3 regions of the Aerococcus mictus genome follow, and region 1 is predicted to be linked to each of the others. Evidence: riboswitches for the same ligand, from Rfam matches in the RefSeq annotation. Region 1 holds a riboswitch; each other region holds the start of a gene.

Region 1 (6,354 bases):
TGGAACCAGTCTTCTTCTGACCAGGAGCCTGATTTTTGAGAACCTGGTTTTAACAAATCGATATAGTTAATGGTTCGTTTTACCACACCGGTATCTTTATCCACTACCACTAGTTGGTCTTCCACGGTACTGTTCTCATGGTTACAGGTTAAAGCGATGATGTCTCCGTTAGGTAAGACACAGCAATCGTGGTGGAAGCCGGTAGGTACCCGGTATTCGGTATAAATCTTACCTACGGCTGAAAACTCATACATCCCACTCATGAAGTATGGCATAGAGGTCAAGCGGTCACTGGACATGAGTAAATGGCCATTATCTAGCACCTTAACGTCCCAGACCATTGGTACATCTAATTTCAAACGCACGTCACCCGCATAGTCAACCGCAATGGCTAAGGCATAGTTAGCCGGGCAGAGGAACATGATATTGTCCTGCATATATTCTGGAGTAGTTTCAATCGAATTCACCAGGTCGGTTCCTTCCACTTCGCCCACCGGAATGGTCACTGTATGCTTTTTGGAAGGGGTTTGGTAAGGATAAATTTCCACCTTGTTTTCATATTCAGGATAGAGTCCCACAATAGGAAGAACATGTTCGGTGCCGACAGGGAAGGTTTGGAAGATATCTGCTTCTTCAGTTTTACCTAAGACACGGACAGTAATCGCGGTAGGTTCTTCGGTCTTGAAGAGAACCACTGCGGATAAGGGGTTAATGAGATAGGCATTGTATTTCACTAAGGGATTGTCTAGGGTATAGTCACCCAAGTGAAACTCTTCTAACATAGCCTCTTCGGCTTTTCTTTGTTTTTCAATCAGGTGTTCTTTGTAGGTATAGGTTGCTGTTTCTGTCATGGTTATTCCTCCTCTAACATTTTTTCAATCACTGGTTTTTGTTGTAAGCCCGCTTTTCGGGTGATTTCATTACCGTCTTTAAAATAAACTAAGGTTGGATAGCCTTCGACGCCATATTCTTCTACGATGTCAGTATTTTCTTCAAAACTCACTTTAAGAATAGTCAGGTCATCCCCATGGCTTTTATTAATATCCTCTAGGATAAAACTTAACATTTTACAAGGGCCACAGGTCTTCGAATAGAAATCGACCAAAACATTGCCCTCAGCAATTTCAGCTTTAAAATCACCTTGTTGGTATTCTTTTATCATCTCAACACTCCTTCATTCAATGTTTGATAGCTATTTGATGATGCAGTGGTTAAAACTTTTATTAAGCCTTAAACCCATCGCATGAGTCATGAATATCTTTGACATCAACTCCTTTACAGGTTATCCCAAATTTTCTCTTGATTAATATGGGTCAGGGCCTTCCGTGTCATTTTAAAGAAGCCCTCTTCTTCCATATGGTGTAATTCTTGGTTTAGGCTGGACCGGCTGACCTTGATTAACTTGGCAAAAATTTCTTGGGTGAAGGGTAATTCCATGTCGGGTTTTATATCGCTCCGCCCAATTTCTAGGGAGTTCTTGGAGGCAATCCAGTAACACACCCGTTCACGAATGGTGGGATAGTTCAAGCAAGAAATGATCCGCTGTGATTCTAAGCCCCGCTCAATCAAGTGGTGGACATAGAGTTCCATGCCCAAGCTGTCTTCAAAAACGATAGCTTTAAATAATTTTGCCGGTATCCAGGTAACAGTAGTGGCACGTAAGACCACTAAATCATAGGTATAGTTTAGATTCTCGTTAAAATAAAGGTATTCCAATAGGATTGAATTGGTAAAGAAGAGTGTGGTATTTAACTCTTTCCCTTCTGCCGAATAATTCACTGTTTTGAGTAAACCTTTATCGACAATGCCAATTTCAGTAATCCGTGTTCCAATAGTCTCAATCACATCGCCCTTTTTATAGCTTTCCTGGCGGGTGTGATTAATGACTTTCTCATGGTTGAGACAGTAGTCAATAAATGATGTTGACATTTTCCCATCCCCCTGTATCTTTCAATATGGTTGGTTTTCTCCTTTTATTTTAATACAAGCTGAGGCATGTCTGCTTCACTTCATTTCTTAACTAGGCAGTAAGTCTTCTTGTCTTGCCAATTTTTCTTTCTCCTTGCCCGCTTCACCGAGTTTTCGATAAACCATGCCAGCTACGGGGAGAGAAATAATTTCAATGATTAGGGCAGCGGCTGAAATAGTGATCTGTAAGAGATTAGCTAGTTCAGGATAAACGCCCATCAAATTATAAGCAGCAATCCCGGCAAACATAATTGAAACTCCAGAGTGAGGCATCATAATGACTCCCATATACTTTTCAACGACTTTAGGCGCATGACTGATTTTGGCTCCCAGATAGCACCCCAAGTATTTGCCTAGGGCTCTAATCAAGATATAAGCTACCATAAGCATGCCGCCATCAAATAAGGCCGCTGGATTCAGGTGAATCGATAGGTTGACAATGAAAATCATTAAGGCGTAAGAGTGAACCGGTCCGAGATCCATTTGCAAGCTCGGAACTTTCTCAGGATCAACCACGTTCATAAAGGCACACGACCCGGCAATTCCGGCTAATAAGGACATCATCTGAGTTTCAGTAAAGACATGCCAGTTCAAATAATTATCTAAGGCATAGATGACCAGCATGGTGAGCAAATAAATAAGGAAGCTTTGCTGTTTGGAAGCGCCCTTTCCTACTAATTTCCCTGCGACAACTCCGATCAGTCCTCCCAAGAGAATCGGAGCTAAAATCATAATCAGTAATGACCCTAAGACGGAAGTGGAACTTTCGTTTAGAACTGCTCCAATCACTGAAACTAAGGGGAAGAAGACAATGTTAACCATCACTGAGTTAAAAGCCGTCATCGAGGGCACCGAATCAGATAAGGGGCCAGAACAATCATATTGTTCCACCACTGAGACCGGAGGGGCCGGTGCAGTTGCAATAGCGATTCCCCCAAAGAGTAAGGCAGCAATGATTGGTAAACCTAGGAAATGAAGAATAAGGGCAAAGGACCCCGTCACTACTGTAAAGGTTACCACCAAATCGGATAGTCCCATGGCGAAGACCTTACTGATGGAATCTTTGATGTCACGGTAAACTAACTTATAGCCCACCATCGACCCCACCAGAATTTGCATGAGTACCATCAGTGATTGATAAACCTTGGTTGAAATTAATTCAGGGCTTAAAAGGTTTAGCCCGTGCTCTCCGAGAAACATAGCCACAATCAACCAACCAATGATTGCTGGGAATTTGATTTTCTTAGCCAGTTCTCCGGCAAAATAAGCAATAATCATTGCCAGTAAGAATCGAAGAACAAACACATTGAACACTCCTTTCCAATATTTTTCTTAAATTCTCTATTACTTATTGGTCGTTATAGCCTTCTCACTTTGGGTGAAAAATATAGTTCATAATTTCACATACTTAACTAAAAAAAGAGAGAAAGCCTTCAGCTAGGCTTTAACTTTAGTTATCCTTTTCACAAAACATTATAGCAAACGCTTTCTTATTAAAGTGTTTGCGCGCCAACAATTCTATAAAATCTTTCTTTTTTTATCAAAAATAGGTCTCCGTCAATAAAAAAACGCCCCCTCAAAGGACGTCTCAAAATAATCATTCCATCTAATCAATCGTTAAAATTGCAGCTTAATCTTCTGGGTTTAAGAGTCTGGGGGCATTATTAAATAACAAGGCCACCACTAAAGCCCCTACTAACCAGGTAAAGAAACCGGTAGGTACATTGACAATCGTCGTATACCACCAAGCATTCATTCCTTCTGGCGCATAGGAAGACCAAAAGGCATAGCCAGCGAACCAATGAATAAAGTATTGGGCAACCATCCCAATAAAGGTCGCTGAAAAGATACCGACCCATAGGCCTTTTTTATCCCCTTTTAAGGCTGCACTCTTCACGCGATTAGCAAAAACTCCAGTTAAACCTGCCAACATAAAGGCGAAGAAGTATTCAAGGAAGACTTGGAAGGGAGTTAGAATCGTGGCTTGACCGGTGATTAATTGCAAGAGCCCAAACAGAAAGCCGGCAGCAAAACCGCTCTTTATCCCCCGTCTTAAGGAGATCAAATAAATGGGAATAACTCCTAAGTTCACCCCAATACCAACTCCATTGGTTGTCGGCAAAAGTCCTAATAAATAAGCTAATACCGCTACCATAGCAATTTCCAATAAAATCCTTACTTGTTTACTTTGTCCCATAATAATTAAATCCTTTCTTAGCACAAAAACAGGTAAGAGAAAATGCCTCTTACCTGTTTATCGTGCACTTTCTTCCGCTAGTATTACCTAGTCTCAAGTTCAAAGGGTCTGTAAATTACATCTCAGCCATAAAGGCTCCCCTAGTACCAACTATTTAATTATATATACTGCATCCTTACTGTCGAGTTCCCGCATCTTGACCCGAATTTTTTCTTGCCGGGAAGTGGGAATATTTTTACCAACAATATCCGCTCGAATCGGTAATTCCCGGTGGCCCCGGTCAATGAGCGTCACTAAAGAGATCTTGCTTGGACGCCCATGATCCATCAAGGCATCCATGGTCGCCCGAATGGTCCGACCGGTCATGAGCACATCATCACAGATAAAGATATGTTTACCATTCACATCAAAGTCCAGCTGGGATAAGTCTTTGATCAGCTTATCCTTTTCCTGGTCGAGGTCATCACGATAGGCGCGGACGTCTAATTCCCCATAAAAGACATCAGCCTCTTCTAACTGGTTGATGCGGTCCTTAATCCGGTTAGCAATAATAGCTCCCCGGGTTTTAATCCCCACGATGGCTAAATTAGCGGTACCATGGTTGCGTTCCAAAATCTCATAACTCATTCGCGTTAAGGCGCGCTTCATTTCTGCTTCGTTGAGAAGCTCGACTTCTGTTGCCAAGGCATCTCCCCCTTATCCTTTATTCTACTCATCATTGTAGCGAAATATTGTGAAGTCTGCAATTATTTCTTAACCTTGAGCATCGTCAGGGGGATTGCGCTTGCTTAATCCCCCCGGGTCAAGTATGCTAATAGCACATTAAGCGGAGGTAAATCATGTTCAATGCCGATTATTATTATCTAAAAATGAAAACCCACTACTTAAGCTTGCCCTATTCTGGCAAGAAGCGGCGGGTGCGAGTCCTACTCCCTAAAAATTACCAGCAGGAATCCGCGTCCTACCCAGTCGTTTACATGCATGACGGACAAAATGTTTTTTATAGTAAGGAATCCTTCCTAGGTTATTCCTGGAAGGTCATTCCCACCCTCAAGCGTAATCCCGATTTAGCCAAGATGATTGTGGTCGGAATCGACAATGACCCTCAGACTCGGGCGGATGATTATAATGCTTGGAGCTTCGAAAACCCTAGTGACCCTAAGGCAAGGCCCTTGGGCGGCTTAGGCAATGATTTTAGTGACTTCATTATGAAAGTGGTTAAACCCTTTATCGACCAGACCTATCGAACTAAAACCGATAAAAAACATACCGCCATGATCGGGTCTTCTTTTGGGGCCAATATTACCGCCTATATGGGAATTAAGTATGCCGATCAGATTGGCCGCTTGGGGATTTTTTCCCTAGCCCAATGGATAGCCCAAGAACCCTTTGACCGCTATCTCAAGTCGCAAAGCTTAGACCCCGAGCAAAAAATCTACCTCCAAGTCGGCACCAAAGAAGGCGACGATACTGACCGTCTCTTTCTCCCAGGCAATATGGCCCAAGCCTATATCGATGCTTCCCTCCACTACCAGGCCTTGCTGATAGCAGGAGGTATCCCGGTAGAAAATATTGACTTCAACATCTATGTGGATGAAGAGCATAATGAATTTTACTGGGCCAAACATCTCCCCGACTGCCTCCGCTTTCTCAGTAGCGGCTGGTGAAGGTATGAAAACGTTTTAAAAATTATTTTTAGGCTTTTCCAACTAAACTGCTCACAAATTCTGATATAATCATCCTTATAAGAGTTGTTGTGAGGAGGATATGCCATGAAGTTATTTTTCACCCAGAAAGCCATACAACAGTTACAAAGCTTAGATCGTTTCCATAATATTTGCCTAACCACTTCCGATGAAACCGGTCATACCAGCCACAGAGCCTATCGTAGTCTAGTCTTACAGACCAATGCACCGAGTTTTGAAAGCTTTGATGAGGTCCTTGAAACCCATATTGGTCAAATCCATGTCACAACACAAGCTCTCAGCATGTTAGGCAATGATAACCGGATCGATTTTGATGAATTCCGGCAAGTTTTTGTCCTCTTAACTGACGATCAAATGGTCGATGATAATATCTATTGTATCGATCATTAATAGTGACCGGCTATTGATTAATAAAGCAATGACCCATAAACTAGAAGTTGGAAGCAATCGCCAACTTCTTTTTTTATGGAAAAGTACGAAAAT
Region 2 (6,354 bases), 450 kb from region 1:
ACCAATCAGTTAAGTGAAGCAAAAATAAAGGAACTTGAACAACGGATTACGGATTTAGAAATTGAGAACAAATTTTTAAAAGGATTGAGGAGACGTGTGGCTCAAAGAGTCAAGCGAGAAAAGAAGAAATAGTGACCGAAATCACACGTCTCCATGATGAAAAATATGCTTTAAAAGATATTCTTAGCGTTTTAAAGTTTCCTAAATCGACCTACTTTTATTGGAAAAATAAAGATGAGGAAATTGATAAGGATGCCGATTTAAAAGAGGAAATGAAAGACATCAGAGAAACCCATAAGGATTATGGTTATCGAAGAATGCGAGCTGAACTGCTTTCCCGTGGTTATAAGGTCAGTAAAAACAAAGTTCAACGCCTAATGAAAATTATGGGGATACAGGTCACTAGCTATACTAGAAAGACAAGAAAATATAATTCCTACAAAGGAACGATTGGAGAGATAGCGCCAAATCGTATCAACCGGCGGTTTGATTCGACCATTCCTTATCAAAAAATAACAACAGACACAACAGAATTTAAATACTACTATGCCGATGATTCTGGGAATTATCAAACTGGAAAACTCTATTTAGATCCTTACATGGATCTATTTAATCGAGAAATTATTTCTTTTAAGATAACACATCAGCCTAATGGACAAAGCATGTTGGAGGGGCTACAAGCTGCCATTGAAGCAAGTAAATTATGTCCATACAGAAGAACCTTTCATTCTGATCAGGGCTGGGCCTATCAAATGAAAAGTTACACCCGGCTCTTGAAGGATCACCGAATTTTTCAAAGTATGTCTCGTAAAGGAAATTGCTTAGATAATTCGCCAATGGAGAATTTCTTTAGTCTACTAAAACAAGAAGTCTACTATGGTCGGACTTATCATTCCTTTGAAGAATTAGCACAAGCGATTGAAGATTTTATAATCTATTACAATGGTGAAAGAATCAAAGAAAAATTAGATTTTAGGAGTCCTATAGAATTTCGTCTTCATCACGCTTCTTTCGCCGCTTAATGATTACACATAAACTTTAAACTTATCAAGAGCCGCTACGCTCTTCCTCTTGACAAGTTTAAATTTCTGAGTAAATGTGTCGGCAAGAAATAAGCAAGAACTGTAAGCAACAAAAAAGAGCTGGCCAAAGGCCAACTCACTATATATAAAGTCCAACTTATTGGGGTCACCATACTGGGCTGGAGTTTTTTATTTATCTCAGCTTTCAAAAAGGGCTCTAAGTGCTTCGTCTTGAATAGGTAAGCGGTTTCTGTTATAGTTAGAAAGTACTCACAAGAGGTGCTTTTGCTGAGATAGGTGGAAACCTGGACTCTTTGAACCTGAGAAAGTTAAGACTTGCGTAGGGATGTGAGAATTCAAATATCGTTATAAGGTACAATCAAGCTTTTGCTAAAGCCTTACGATAAGAAGTCCTGCAAAGTACACGAGTGGAGTATACTTTGCAGGGCTTTTTTCTGTCTAGAAGTAAAAGACCTGCAGATAAAATGTGTAATCTAAACAGAATAAGAGAGATGAGTCAATGTCTAAAAAAATAAGCCTTCCCTTTGCGAAATATAGTCAGCAGGTCAAGGAGAAAGCCCCGCTGATCCAAGTCTTAAATAATTATGTCACCATACATGATGTGGCCAATGTGATTTTGGCCAGTGGCGGGCGTCCCGTGATGACCGATAACTTACCTAATAGTCAGGATGTAGTCAAGACAGCTGACCTTTTGCTATTGAATGCCGCTAGTCCCAGACCTAATCAGGAATTGTTGGACCTCGCCACCACAGCGAAAAATGATCACCATCCCGTGGTCTTAGACCCAGTGGGGGTTTCAGCGATGCCGTCTAAATTAAAGCTCTGTCAAGATCTGATTGACCAGGGGTTAGTGACAGCGGTGAAGGGGAATGCTTCGGAAATTCGAAGTCTCCTTTTTGAAAAAAGCCAAGGATCTGGGGTCGACCTGGGTCCTGGAGACGAGGTAACCTTAGCCAACCTGGCTGATTTTGCTCCGGACTTTAAAGCTTATGCCCAAGAAAAAAGAATTATCCTAGCCATGTCGGGTCCGATTGACTTAGTGACAGACGGCAAGCGGCTGGCAGTCATTGAAAATGGCCACCCCTGGATGGCTTCCTATACGGGGTCAGGTTGCCAGTTAAGCGGCGTCCTAGCTAGCTTTTTAGCCGGTAATCCGGATGAGGATCCTTTTTACCTAGCTACAGCAGCCGTGATTAGCTATGGGGTGGCGGGAGAAATTGCTGCCCAAGTCCTCCAGCCTTATGAGGGCAATGCCACTTATTCCAACCGGGTGATTGACCAGGTTTTCTTATTAGAGGCCAAAGAATTAGAAAGGAGAGCCAAGTATGACATTCAATAAAAATGATTTATTGGTCTATGCCATTACGCCCGATCGTTTTGACCATGACGAATTAATCCAGCAAGTCAAAGAGGTCTTAGCAGGAGGGGCGACGATTTTACAGCTACGTTTGAAGGACCATCCCTTTAAAGACCAAGAGGAGAAGCTGGGTCTAACTAAAACAATCAAAGCCCTCTGCCAAGAAGCAGGTGTCCCCTTTATTATCGATGATGACTATGAACTGGCCCTGGCGGTAGATGCTGACGGCCTCCATGTTGGAGAAGATGACCTGCCAGTTGACCAGGCTAGAGAACTACTCGGCCCGGAAAAAATTATCGGGGCTTCGGCTAAGAGTTTGAATGCCGCTCTAAATGCCCAGGCGGCTGGTGCAGACTACTTGGGAGTTGGCGCCCTCTATCCGACCCAGTCTAAGGCCAATGCCCAAGCCACCAGTCTGACTACCCTGAGAGCTATTGCCCAAGGGGTGAATATTCCCATTGTAGGCATTGGTGGGATTAACTTAGATAATATGGCCAATTTACGGGACCAGGGGCTGGCCGGGGTGGCTCTGATTTCTGCTTTATTTAAGGCGGAAGACCCCTACCAAGCGACTCAAGAAATCCGTAAAGCGGCTGAAAAGCTCTTTAAACTCCAAGCCGTCCTCACTATTGCCGGCTCAGACTCTAGTGGGGGAGCTGGTATTCAAGCAGACCTCAAGACCATGCAGGCCAATGGAGTCTTTGGCATGAGTGCCATTACTTCAGTGACCGCCCAAAATACTAGGGGTGTGACCGGGGTCTATGACCTCAGTCCTGAGGCCTTGGCTAGTCAACTTCAGGCTGTTTTTGAGGATATTCCTCCGGCTAGCGTCAAGATTGGCATGGTCTCCCAAGTAGATTTAGTGAAGGAAATTGCCAAAGCCCTTAAAAACTATCAGGCTAAACATGTCGTAGTAGACCCGGTCATGGTCGCAACGAGCGGATCCAACTTGATCCAAGACCAAGCGGTACAGGTCTTGTCTGACCAGGTCTTTCCTCTCGCTTGCTTAATTACTCCCAATATTCCTGAAAGCCAGGTTTTAGCGGGACAAGACATCCATTCGGCAGCCGATATGGAAGCCGCCGCTAAGAAAATTAGTCAGACCTACCAAGTCGCTGTCCTCTGTAAGGGTGGCCACCGGGTTAATGATGCTAATGATGTCCTGGTTACCCCTGAGGGCGAGGTCCACTGGTTTAAGGGCGAGCGGGTTGATAACCCCAATACCCATGGTACTGGCTGTACCCTATCCAGTGCCATTGCCAGCAACCTAGCCAAGGGGGATGACTTAGTTACTGCCATTGCCCGGGCTAAGACCTATCTCAGCCTGGCCCTTAAAGATCAATTAGATCTAGGTCAGGGGAGTGGCCCCTTGAACCATGGCTTTGGCCTCTTGACTTATTACCCCAATGACGATTAATTGCCTTAACTTCCCCTAGCAAATAATTTCTAGTCTTTCAACCCTTCCACGAGGCTAGACTTGCTAGGGGAAGAGTATCTGTACACCGATAAGGGTCATGATAACTTGTCATGGCCTTTTTTCTATATTTTGGAAAAGTGGGGAACTGTTTTTAGTCAAGAGCATATTTTTTAAGTTTGTGAAAATAAACACATATTTTCTCTTTTTAATTAAAATATAAAAATATTATTTCAAAAGTTGTAAGCGATTACAAGGTTAAATTACTAATGTTTCAGTAATTGTAAGCGGTTATAGCTAAAAAGAAAAACAAAAAATCACTTGCTTTTTATTTGTGAATAACTTAACATAATAGCCATAAAGATGAAAGTCATTAAAAATCAAAGGAAAGGTTAGGAAGAACAATGGCTAAAGGAAAAGAACAAAAAGTAGATATTCCACAATTTATCGATGAGACAGTGGCTAAGGCTAAACAGGCCTTAGAGGATTTTATGGCCTTAGACCAAGAACAAATCGACCATATTGTCACCAAGGCATCGATTGCTGCCTTAGACCAACATGGGGTCTTAGCCAAACATGCCGTTGAAGACACGGGACGGGGTGTGTTTGAAGATAAGGCAACCAAGAACTTATTTGCCTGTGAACATGTGACCAACCACATGCGCCACTTGAAAACAGTAGGTATTATTGATCGTGATGAGGCCAAGGGATTGACCTATATTGCTGAACCGGTCGGGGTAATTTGTGGGATTGTCCCTACTACCAACCCAACATCGACAGCAATCTTTAAGTCCTTGATTTCCTTGAAGACCCGTAATCCAATTGTCTTCTCCTTCCACCCTCAAGCGCTGGAATCTTCTATCCATGCGGCCAAAGTGGTGCGTGATGCAGCGATTGCGGCAGGGGCACCTGAAAACTGTATCCAATGGATCGATTCAAAACATGCGTCCATGGAAGCCACCAATTTACTGATGAACCACCCTGATGTCGCTACCATTTTAGCCACTGGGGGATCTGCTATGGTTAAGGCTGCTTATTCTTGTGGGAAACCTGCTTTGGGTGTGGGACCAGGGAATGTGCCTGCCTATGTTGAAAAAACGGCCAACCTCAAGCAAGCCGTGAATGATATTGTCATGAGTAAGGCCTTCGATAATGGGATGGTTTGTGCTTCAGAACAAGCTGCCATTGTTGACAAAGAAATCTACCCCGCCTTCATTAAAGAAATGAAGTCCTACCATGTTTACTTTGTCAACCAAAAGGAAAAAGCCCTCTTAGAAGAATTCTGCTTTGGAGCTAAAGCCAATAGTGAGGCGGTTGACCAAGCCAAACTCAATGCCGATATTGTCGGAAAATCAGCGGTTTGGATTGCTAAAGAAGCCGGCTTTGAAGTCCCTGAAGAAACCGTCATCCTAGCAGCAGAAGTTCCTGAAGTGGGTCCTGCCCAACCTCTTACCCGAGAAAAATTATCCCCTGTCCTAGCCATCTTAAAGGCTGAGACGACTGAAGATGGGATGGCTAAGGCCGAAGCTATGGTGGAATTTAATGGCCTAGGTCACTCCGCCGCCATTCATACCAATAACCACGACTTAGAAATCGAATACGCCAAACGGGTGAAAGTGGCCCGGGTCATTGTCAATGCACCGTCAACCTTTGGGGGAATTGGGGATGTTTATAACTACTTTATTCCTTCCTTAACCCTAGGCTGTGGGTCTTATGGACATAACTCTGTAGCTGGTAACGTGGGACCTTTGGATTTGATTAATATTAAACGAGTAGGGGAGCGGCAAAATAACATGCAATGGTTTAAAGTCCCTCGGGTTTACTTCGAAAAGAATTCCATTAAATACTTACAAGAATTAGACCATGTGGAACGGGTATCGATTATTTCTGATAAAGGCATCGCCAAACTCGGCTTTGTCCAAAAAGTCATTGACCAACTCCAACAACGGCAAAATAAGGTGGTCTATGATGTCTTTGATAACATTGAACCGGATCCAGATATTTCCACGGTTCAAGCGGGTGCTGACGCCATTCGTGCCTTCCAACCTGATACCATTATTGCCATTGGTGGGGGATCGGTTATGGACTCCGCTAAGATCATGTGGCTCTTCTATGAACGTCCTGACGTTGACTTCCGTGACCTGGTTCAAAAATTCATGGACATTAGAAAACGGGCCTTCCGTTTCCCAGCCCTCGGTGAAAAAGCCCAATTAGTGGCTATCCCAACCACCTCAGGGACAGGTTCCGAAGTAACGCCTTTTGCGGTCATTTCAGATAAGAAGAACAATAAGAAGTACCCGCTTGCTGACTACGCCCTCTTACCTAAGGTGGCTATCGTGGATTCCAGCTTTGTCGAAAAGGTACCAAGTCGGGTGACTGCCGCTACCGGGATGGACGTCTTAACCCACGCTATTGAAGCTTATGTATCGATCTTTGCCTCAGACTATACCGATGGACTCTCCCTCCAAGTCATTAAGATTGTCTTTGACTACTTGGAAAAATCAGTCAAAGACTTTGACCCGCTAGCTAGAGAGAAGATG
Region 3 (6,354 bases), 130 kb from region 1:
AATTTTTCTGGAGATGATCTCGAAGCGGTTCTGATTTATAAGCGCATGAATGGGGCCTACGCCCTCACACCAACCTTGATTAAAAACAAGGATGTCAGCAATGAAGAAATTGCCCTGGTCAGCGAGCATAGTAATGAAATGCCTGGGGTCAATACCACCATGGATTGGCGCAGAGAATATCCACAAAAAGATTTACTCCGTTCAGTAATCGGTAGCGTGACTTCTGAAGAAGAAGGACTGCCGAGTGATAAGGCTGAATACTACCTGGCCCAAGGTTATGCCCGCAATGACCGGGTTGGTAAGTCTTACCTGGAAGCCATGCATGAAGATACCCTGCACGGCGCCAAGACCAAGTACGAAACTGAAATTAACCAAAGGGGCGAGGTCGTTAGAACCGACAAGGCTTATCCTGGCTCCATGGGAAACACTGTTCAATTAACTATTGATACAGATTTCCAAAAGAAAATTGAAGAAATTTTGGAAGGCTACCTGCACGGGTCAAGTACCGGTAAAAATAATTCCATCTATGTGGTAGCCAGTGACCCTAATAACGGGGAGATCCTGGCCATGGCTGGTAAATACCGCAATGAACATGGCGAAATCATTGACGATGCCCTGGGAACCATTAATTCATCCTTTACCATGGGATCTACAGTCAAAGGGGCCACAGTTGGGGCCGGTTACCATTATGGCGTCTTAAAACCGGGTCAAGAAAATATCTTTATTGACCAACCGCTTTACTTTACTGGGACACCAAGGAAGGCTTCCTGGTGGGCAGCCCACAATACTAGCCCCGTTCCTATTAATGATGTCATGGCTCTGGCAAGGTCTTCCAATGTCTATATGATTCGGACTGCCATGGCGATTGGTGGCCTGCCCAACTATGAAGCAGGGATGTCCCTGGCTGGTTTAGATCCAGAAACGGGTAATAAGTTGCGTAATTTTTACCATCAATTTGGTTTAGGAAGCTCGACCGGCATTGACCTACAAAATGAGGTGACTGGTCTGGAAGGTGAAGGGGGGAACCCTGGTAACTATATTGACTTGGCTTTTGGTCAATATGATACCTATACGCCCATGCAATTGAACCAATATGTCGCAACTATCGCTAACGGTGGTAAACGCTATGCCAGCCATGTGCTTAAACAAGTGCTCAGAGAAAATGGTGAGCATGAGTCTGACACCCCTCAAGTGGTTTATCAAAACCAACCTAAATTGTTGAATGCCGTACAATTAAGTCCAGAAGCACTGGGACGGATTCAACAAGGTTTCTGGTCAGCAGCCAACCATCCGCAAGGCCTCTCATATAATGAATTTAGAGGCTTCCCGGTGACTATTGCTGCTAAAACTGGTACGGCGGAAACAGGGACCGAAGGGATAATTAACTCGACCTTTGTTTCTTACGCACCTTACGAACAACCTAAGATTGCCTTATCGGTAGTCATTCCTGAAATCAGTGCCTCGGCTTATGATAAAACAGCAGAAGTTGTTGGACACAAGGTCTTGGATGCCTATTACCATAAAAAATAATTAAAGGGCATTTTTATAAAAAGTTTGAAAAGCACTGAGAACTATGGTAGACTTTTTAAGGTATGATTAAAAATCTATGATAAATTATTGATCTGATGGAGGGAAAATAATGCGTATTAACATTCTTTTAGAAAATACGGAACTTAAGGGCGAACGCATTTACTTAACAGAAAAAAATCGTCGTAACAACCCTGACCGTATTGAATTAAAAAAATATAGTCCAAAATTACGTAAAGTATGCTTATTTAGAGAAGTTAAAAAATAGAAATATTTCTATTGCTAAAAAGAGAATGTGCCGATAGATTTCAGACTATCACTCGATTTGCTGATACTTGTTGGAAGCTCTTATTAAGTTAAGGCTGAGATTGGCTTTCGAATGACATTTTCTTTTTAGATATCTATATAGTGAAAAGAGGTTGGAAAGTTTTTCCAGCCTCTTTTTAAAAATTTCCTAATCGAAATAGCTTGCAAAAGTCTGACCTGGACCACATGAACTAACTATGGTAGACAGTCGACAGTCTATCGCACCTAATTCCTTCCATGGATATCAGGGATTTTCTACTTTTAGCTCACTTTCCTCCTTGCAAGTCATTTTTTATGAAATCATTAAAAAAAGCCTTACATATTGATGCTATGTAAGCGCTATGATAAAATTTGTGTGAATTGAGATTCGGGGTGCCGGATGGCTGAGAATATACCCGTAGAACCTGATCAAGTTATTGCGTAGGGAAATCTATTCAACGGGAGAAGGCTACTGTCATCTTGAACTCAAGAGGATAGTGGCCTTTTTATTTTGTAGGAGGGAAAAATGAAAAAGATTATTAAACATTTTATAGAGCATCCCGAAGAAAAAGAAAATTTTAATGATGTGGCTCTACTTTTATTTGAATATTTATATAAACATAATCAAGATTATCAGCAATTCTGTCAAAGAAGAGCTGTAGGGATAAGACAAGTAGGTCATTGGAAGGACATCCCGGCAGTGTCAACCGATGCCTTTAAAAATGCATTTTTGAGTGCAACACCACATGAACAATGTTCGCGTATATTTATGACAAGCGGGACGACGACGGGAGTCAGTGGAAAACACTATCATAAAGATCTAGAAATTTATGATTTGTCTGCCTTGTTAGGTTTTAAGCAGTATGTCACTGATCAATGTTTACCTACGGCAATTCTTTTTCCAAATGAAAAAGAGATGCCTAACTCTTCACTGGCTCACTATTTAGAAATATTGAAGGCTAATGGTCAGCCGGATTCCATGCATTTTATCACTGAGAAAGGCCTAGAAGTCGCTGCTTTAAAAGAATGGCTAATAGCGCATCAAAAGCAACCAGTAATTATTTTAGGAGCTAGTTATAGCTTTGTACACTTATTTGAAGCCTTAAGCCAAGGAGAAGTGCTTCCGATCCATCCAGATAGTCTATTATTTGATACTGGTGGCTTCAAAAATTTTTCTAAGGTTTATCAGCTAGATACTTTTTATCAAAAGCTGCTTTCGGTTTTCCCGGTAAGAACAAATCCAGTGAATATGTATGGTATGACAGAATTATCCACAGAATATTATACCCAGTTTGCTTTTGACAAATTGTTATTAAAACGAGGGCCGCATTGGATAAAATACAAAATCATCGATCCCGCGACGGGTGTAGAGGTTGAACAGGGGAAACCAGGTTTACTCGTTCATATTGATTTAGCAAATATTAATTCTGTCCCTGCTATTCAAACAGGAGACTTAGCAATTGACCATGGAGAAGGTTTTGAATTATTGGGGCGAGTAAAAAATGGAGAGCCTAAGGGCTGCTCTATAGCAGCTAAAGATTGGTTAGAGGGTCACCATGATTAACATAAACTGTGGCTATTTGCCACCTATAGTAGATGATCTTGCTATTGAAAACCGTGAACTTATATTTGATTCAATACGGATTCAAGTCCCAGCGCCTAATGTTGAACAGTTAAAAATAATGATAGAACGCATGAAAAATGATACTTCTGAAATCAGTTTAACAGAAACCATAGCAGCTATCGATAAGGCGACCATTTGTTTATTAGATCGCCAGAATTCTCTTAGAAAGAAATATGAAAAAATACTTCCTATTATTACCGGCTATGATTCAGAAATTCTACGCTTAGCTTTGACTAAATTTTTATTGAATTTTAGGCAACATGAGCTAAGGCGCTGGGTCGCTGAAAATTTTGAAAATCCTAATATTTTAGAAGAATTTGTGCCCAGAATACATGGGGGATATAGTCGCGCTTTTGCCCCACAAATGTGTGCGCATATATGGGCAGGAAATGTGCCTGCTTTACCCTTATGGAGTTTAGTGGCTAATTTATTAGTGAAAGGGAAGCTAATTGGAAAAGTATCTTCTAGTGAACCGAGTTTCATTGGCTTATTTTGTCAATTACTGATTCGAATTGAGCCTAAATTGGCTAATAAATTAGCAATCGTTTCCTGGCAGGGAGGAGATAAGGAGCGTGAGCAAACCCTGATTGACGCTTCTGATTGTGTCCTTGCTTATGGAAATAATCAAACCATGGCAGCTATTCAAGCAAAGCTGTCACCAACAAGTCATTTCATAGCTTTTGGCAATAAATTGAGTTTTGGCCTTATTCATCATCAATTATTAAATGCTGAAAAGGTAAATCATCTCGTTCATGAAGCAGCTAAAGCAGTCGTTTATTATGATCAACAAGGATGCTACTCCCCTCAAATTTATTTTGTGGAAGGAGGAGGTCAAGTTTCTCCCAGGGAATTTGCTCTCATGTTAGCAGGAGAATTAAGAGCTTATGAAAATCGTTATCCACTCAGAAAGTTATCGCTAGAAGAAGCTTACTTACGATCTCAGTGGCGCGAAGAAATTGAATGGCAGGGAGGGTGTGAGTTCTTCCCAGCTCATCCTGAGAACTGGTTAGTGACTTATAGCCAAGCATTGACTTTCAGGCCTTCCCCTTTGTCTCGCGTGATACAAGTAATTGCTGTAGACCAATGGGAGGATATTGATGATTTACTAGTTAATAAATTATCCATTTTACAGAGCGTAGGGGTAGCAGCTCCTACAGAGAGTTTATTTAAAATAGCTAACCATTGGGGAAAAATAGGGGTTACTCGTGTAACGAGTCTATCTGCGATGATGCAAGTGCACTCAGCTTGGAATTCTGATGGTTATTCCCTACTAAGAGAATTAGTTCGAATAGTAGATATTGACTCTGCTTCTCTTAGAGATTCTGAACGCTGGAATTCCTATAGAGATTAGAAAATGAAGGAGTGAGTAATTTGCTGGCTGGAAAAGTCGTTTTAATTAGTGGATCAAGTCGAGGAATTGGGGCCGCAATAGCAAAAGGATTTGCAAAATCAGGTGCTAATGTCGTCATTAATTATCGCAAAAGTGAAGAGCAAGCAAGAGCGGTAGCGGACTATTGTACCTCTCAAGGCATCCAAGCCATTCTCGCTAAGGGAGATGTTACAAGGCAAGAAGGGGTCCATCAGGTTGTTAAGAAAACATTAGATAATTTCGGTCGCCTTGACGTTTTAGTAAATAATGTCTTTTCTCCTTTTCAATTTGATGCAGAAAAAAGGAAGAAAGTTTGGCAGCTTTCTTGGGAAGACTATGAAAGACAGCTAGAAGGGGGCTTAAAATCAACTTATCTACTCACCCAAGCGGTTTTAGAAACTATGATGGAAAATAATTCAGGCAGTATCATCAATATGGTATCTAATTTGGTTGCTGATCCTGTTGTCCCTTATGCGGATTACATCACTACTAAAGCCGGCATTGTTGGTTATACGAAAAGCATGGCTAAGGACTTAGGCGTCTTTAATATTAGGGTGAATGGTGTCGCACCAGGTTTGGTCTATCCAACAGACTCAACAAAAACAACGAAAGAAATATTGAAAGAAAAGATTATTGAATCAACTCCTTTAGCTCGAATGGTTCAAGTCGAAGATGTAGTTGGTCCCGTATTATTTTTAGCATCTGATTGGAGTAAGATGATGACCGGTCAAATATTATACGTTGATGGTGGCTTAGTGATGCCTGGTTAAATTTTTGTTCATGTACGAGAAATATAAAAACGACTTGTGTATAGTCCCCCCAAGACCTGGACCAAGTATTCAAGTTTTTTGGGGGGTTCATGTCTAAATATTCCTTATCATTTACTAGCAGGTTATACTACCGAAATATCGCTAAATGCTATTCAAACAAGATACAATCTTATCAACTTTCCTATGAAGAAGGAGAACGTTTAGCAGTATAATGAAAGCTACCAAGCTAAATTACCTTGTGGGTCCATAAAGAAGTCTTTTACATTTGATAGAATCACTTATATTAAGGATAGAGTCGCTTTGCCTTGGACGCCTGATCTTATCATCGCAACCATGAAAAAATTCAATTATAAAGCCCAAATATTTATCGTCATCTTGTCTATTGTGCTTTATTTGATTTACCTATTAATTGACAGCTTGTCGATAAAAAGTATGGTAAAGTTAATAGGTAATTATACTTAGTTGACACAGAGGAGTTAAAATGCGAAGAAGAGCTTATATCACCTATGCTTTATTAGCTATTCAAATTATTATTTATCTCTTGATGGAAGTCACGGGATCGAGTCTCAGTATCTCAACCCTCCTGCATTTTGGTGCTAAGGAAAATGCTTTAATTGCTATCTATGGGCAATACTGGCGCTTAATTACGCCAATTTTTGTTCATATCGGTTTTTCTCATCTCTTATTCAATTCCATTACCCTCTGGTATCTAGGGAGTGAAGTGGAGGGGATTATTGGTTCCTGGCGCTTTTTGTTTATCTATCTTTATTCTGGCATTA

What was found. A riboswitch is a leader RNA that binds a small molecule or an ion and turns the genes downstream of it on or off. The one in region 1 is predicted to bind thiamine pyrophosphate.
Region 2: linked by a shared signal. The riboswitch ahead of DBT49_RS00355 (hydroxyethylthiazole kinase) and the one ahead of thiT (energy-coupled thiamine transporter ThiT) in region 1 are both predicted to bind thiamine pyrophosphate.
Region 3: linked by a shared signal. The riboswitch ahead of DBT49_RS03020 (LuxE/PaaK family acyltransferase) and the one ahead of thiT (energy-coupled thiamine transporter ThiT) in region 1 are both predicted to bind thiamine pyrophosphate.

What each region holds. Positions count from the first base shown of each region.
Region 1 covers NZ_CP132985.1:516,439-522,792, reverse strand. Annotated here, with positions in the region: gene DBT49_RS02515 (aryl-sulfate sulfotransferase) at 1-851, opposite strand, end outside; gene DBT49_RS02510 (thioredoxin family protein) at 854-1,162, opposite strand; gene DBT49_RS02505 (Crp/Fnr family transcriptional regulator) at 1,276-1,929, opposite strand; gene DBT49_RS02500 (cation:proton antiporter) at 2,017-3,273, opposite strand; gene thiT (energy-coupled thiamine transporter ThiT) at 3,599-4,165, opposite strand; TPP riboswitch at 4,218-4,317, opposite strand; gene pyrR (bifunctional pyr operon transcriptional regulator/uracil phosphoribosyltransferase PyrR) at 4,316-4,849, opposite strand; gene DBT49_RS02485 (alpha/beta hydrolase) at 5,005-5,832, shown strand; gene DBT49_RS02480 (iron-sulfur cluster biosynthesis family protein) at 5,938-6,261, shown strand.
Region 2 covers NZ_CP132985.1:69,937-76,290, forward strand. Annotated here, with positions in the region: one part of gene DBT49_RS00350 (IS3 family transposase) at 1-106, shown strand, start outside; one part of gene DBT49_RS00350 (IS3 family transposase) at 106-1,022, shown strand; TPP riboswitch at 1,288-1,386, shown strand; gene DBT49_RS00355 (hydroxyethylthiazole kinase) at 1,543-2,382, shown strand; gene thiD (bifunctional hydroxymethylpyrimidine kinase/phosphomethylpyrimidine kinase) at 2,369-3,817, shown strand; gene adhE (bifunctional acetaldehyde-CoA/alcohol dehydrogenase) at 4,219-6,354, shown strand, end outside.
Region 3 covers NZ_CP132985.1:643,947-650,300, forward strand. Annotated here, with positions in the region: gene DBT49_RS03010 (penicillin-binding transpeptidase domain-containing protein) at 1-1,530, shown strand, start outside; gene rpmG (50S ribosomal protein L33) at 1,640-1,795, shown strand; TPP riboswitch at 2,192-2,277, shown strand; gene DBT49_RS03020 (LuxE/PaaK family acyltransferase) at 2,339-3,376, shown strand; gene DBT49_RS03025 (acyl-CoA reductase) at 3,369-4,787, shown strand; gene DBT49_RS03030 (SDR family oxidoreductase) at 4,808-5,575, shown strand; gene DBT49_RS03035 (rhomboid family intramembrane serine protease) at 6,057-6,354, shown strand, end outside.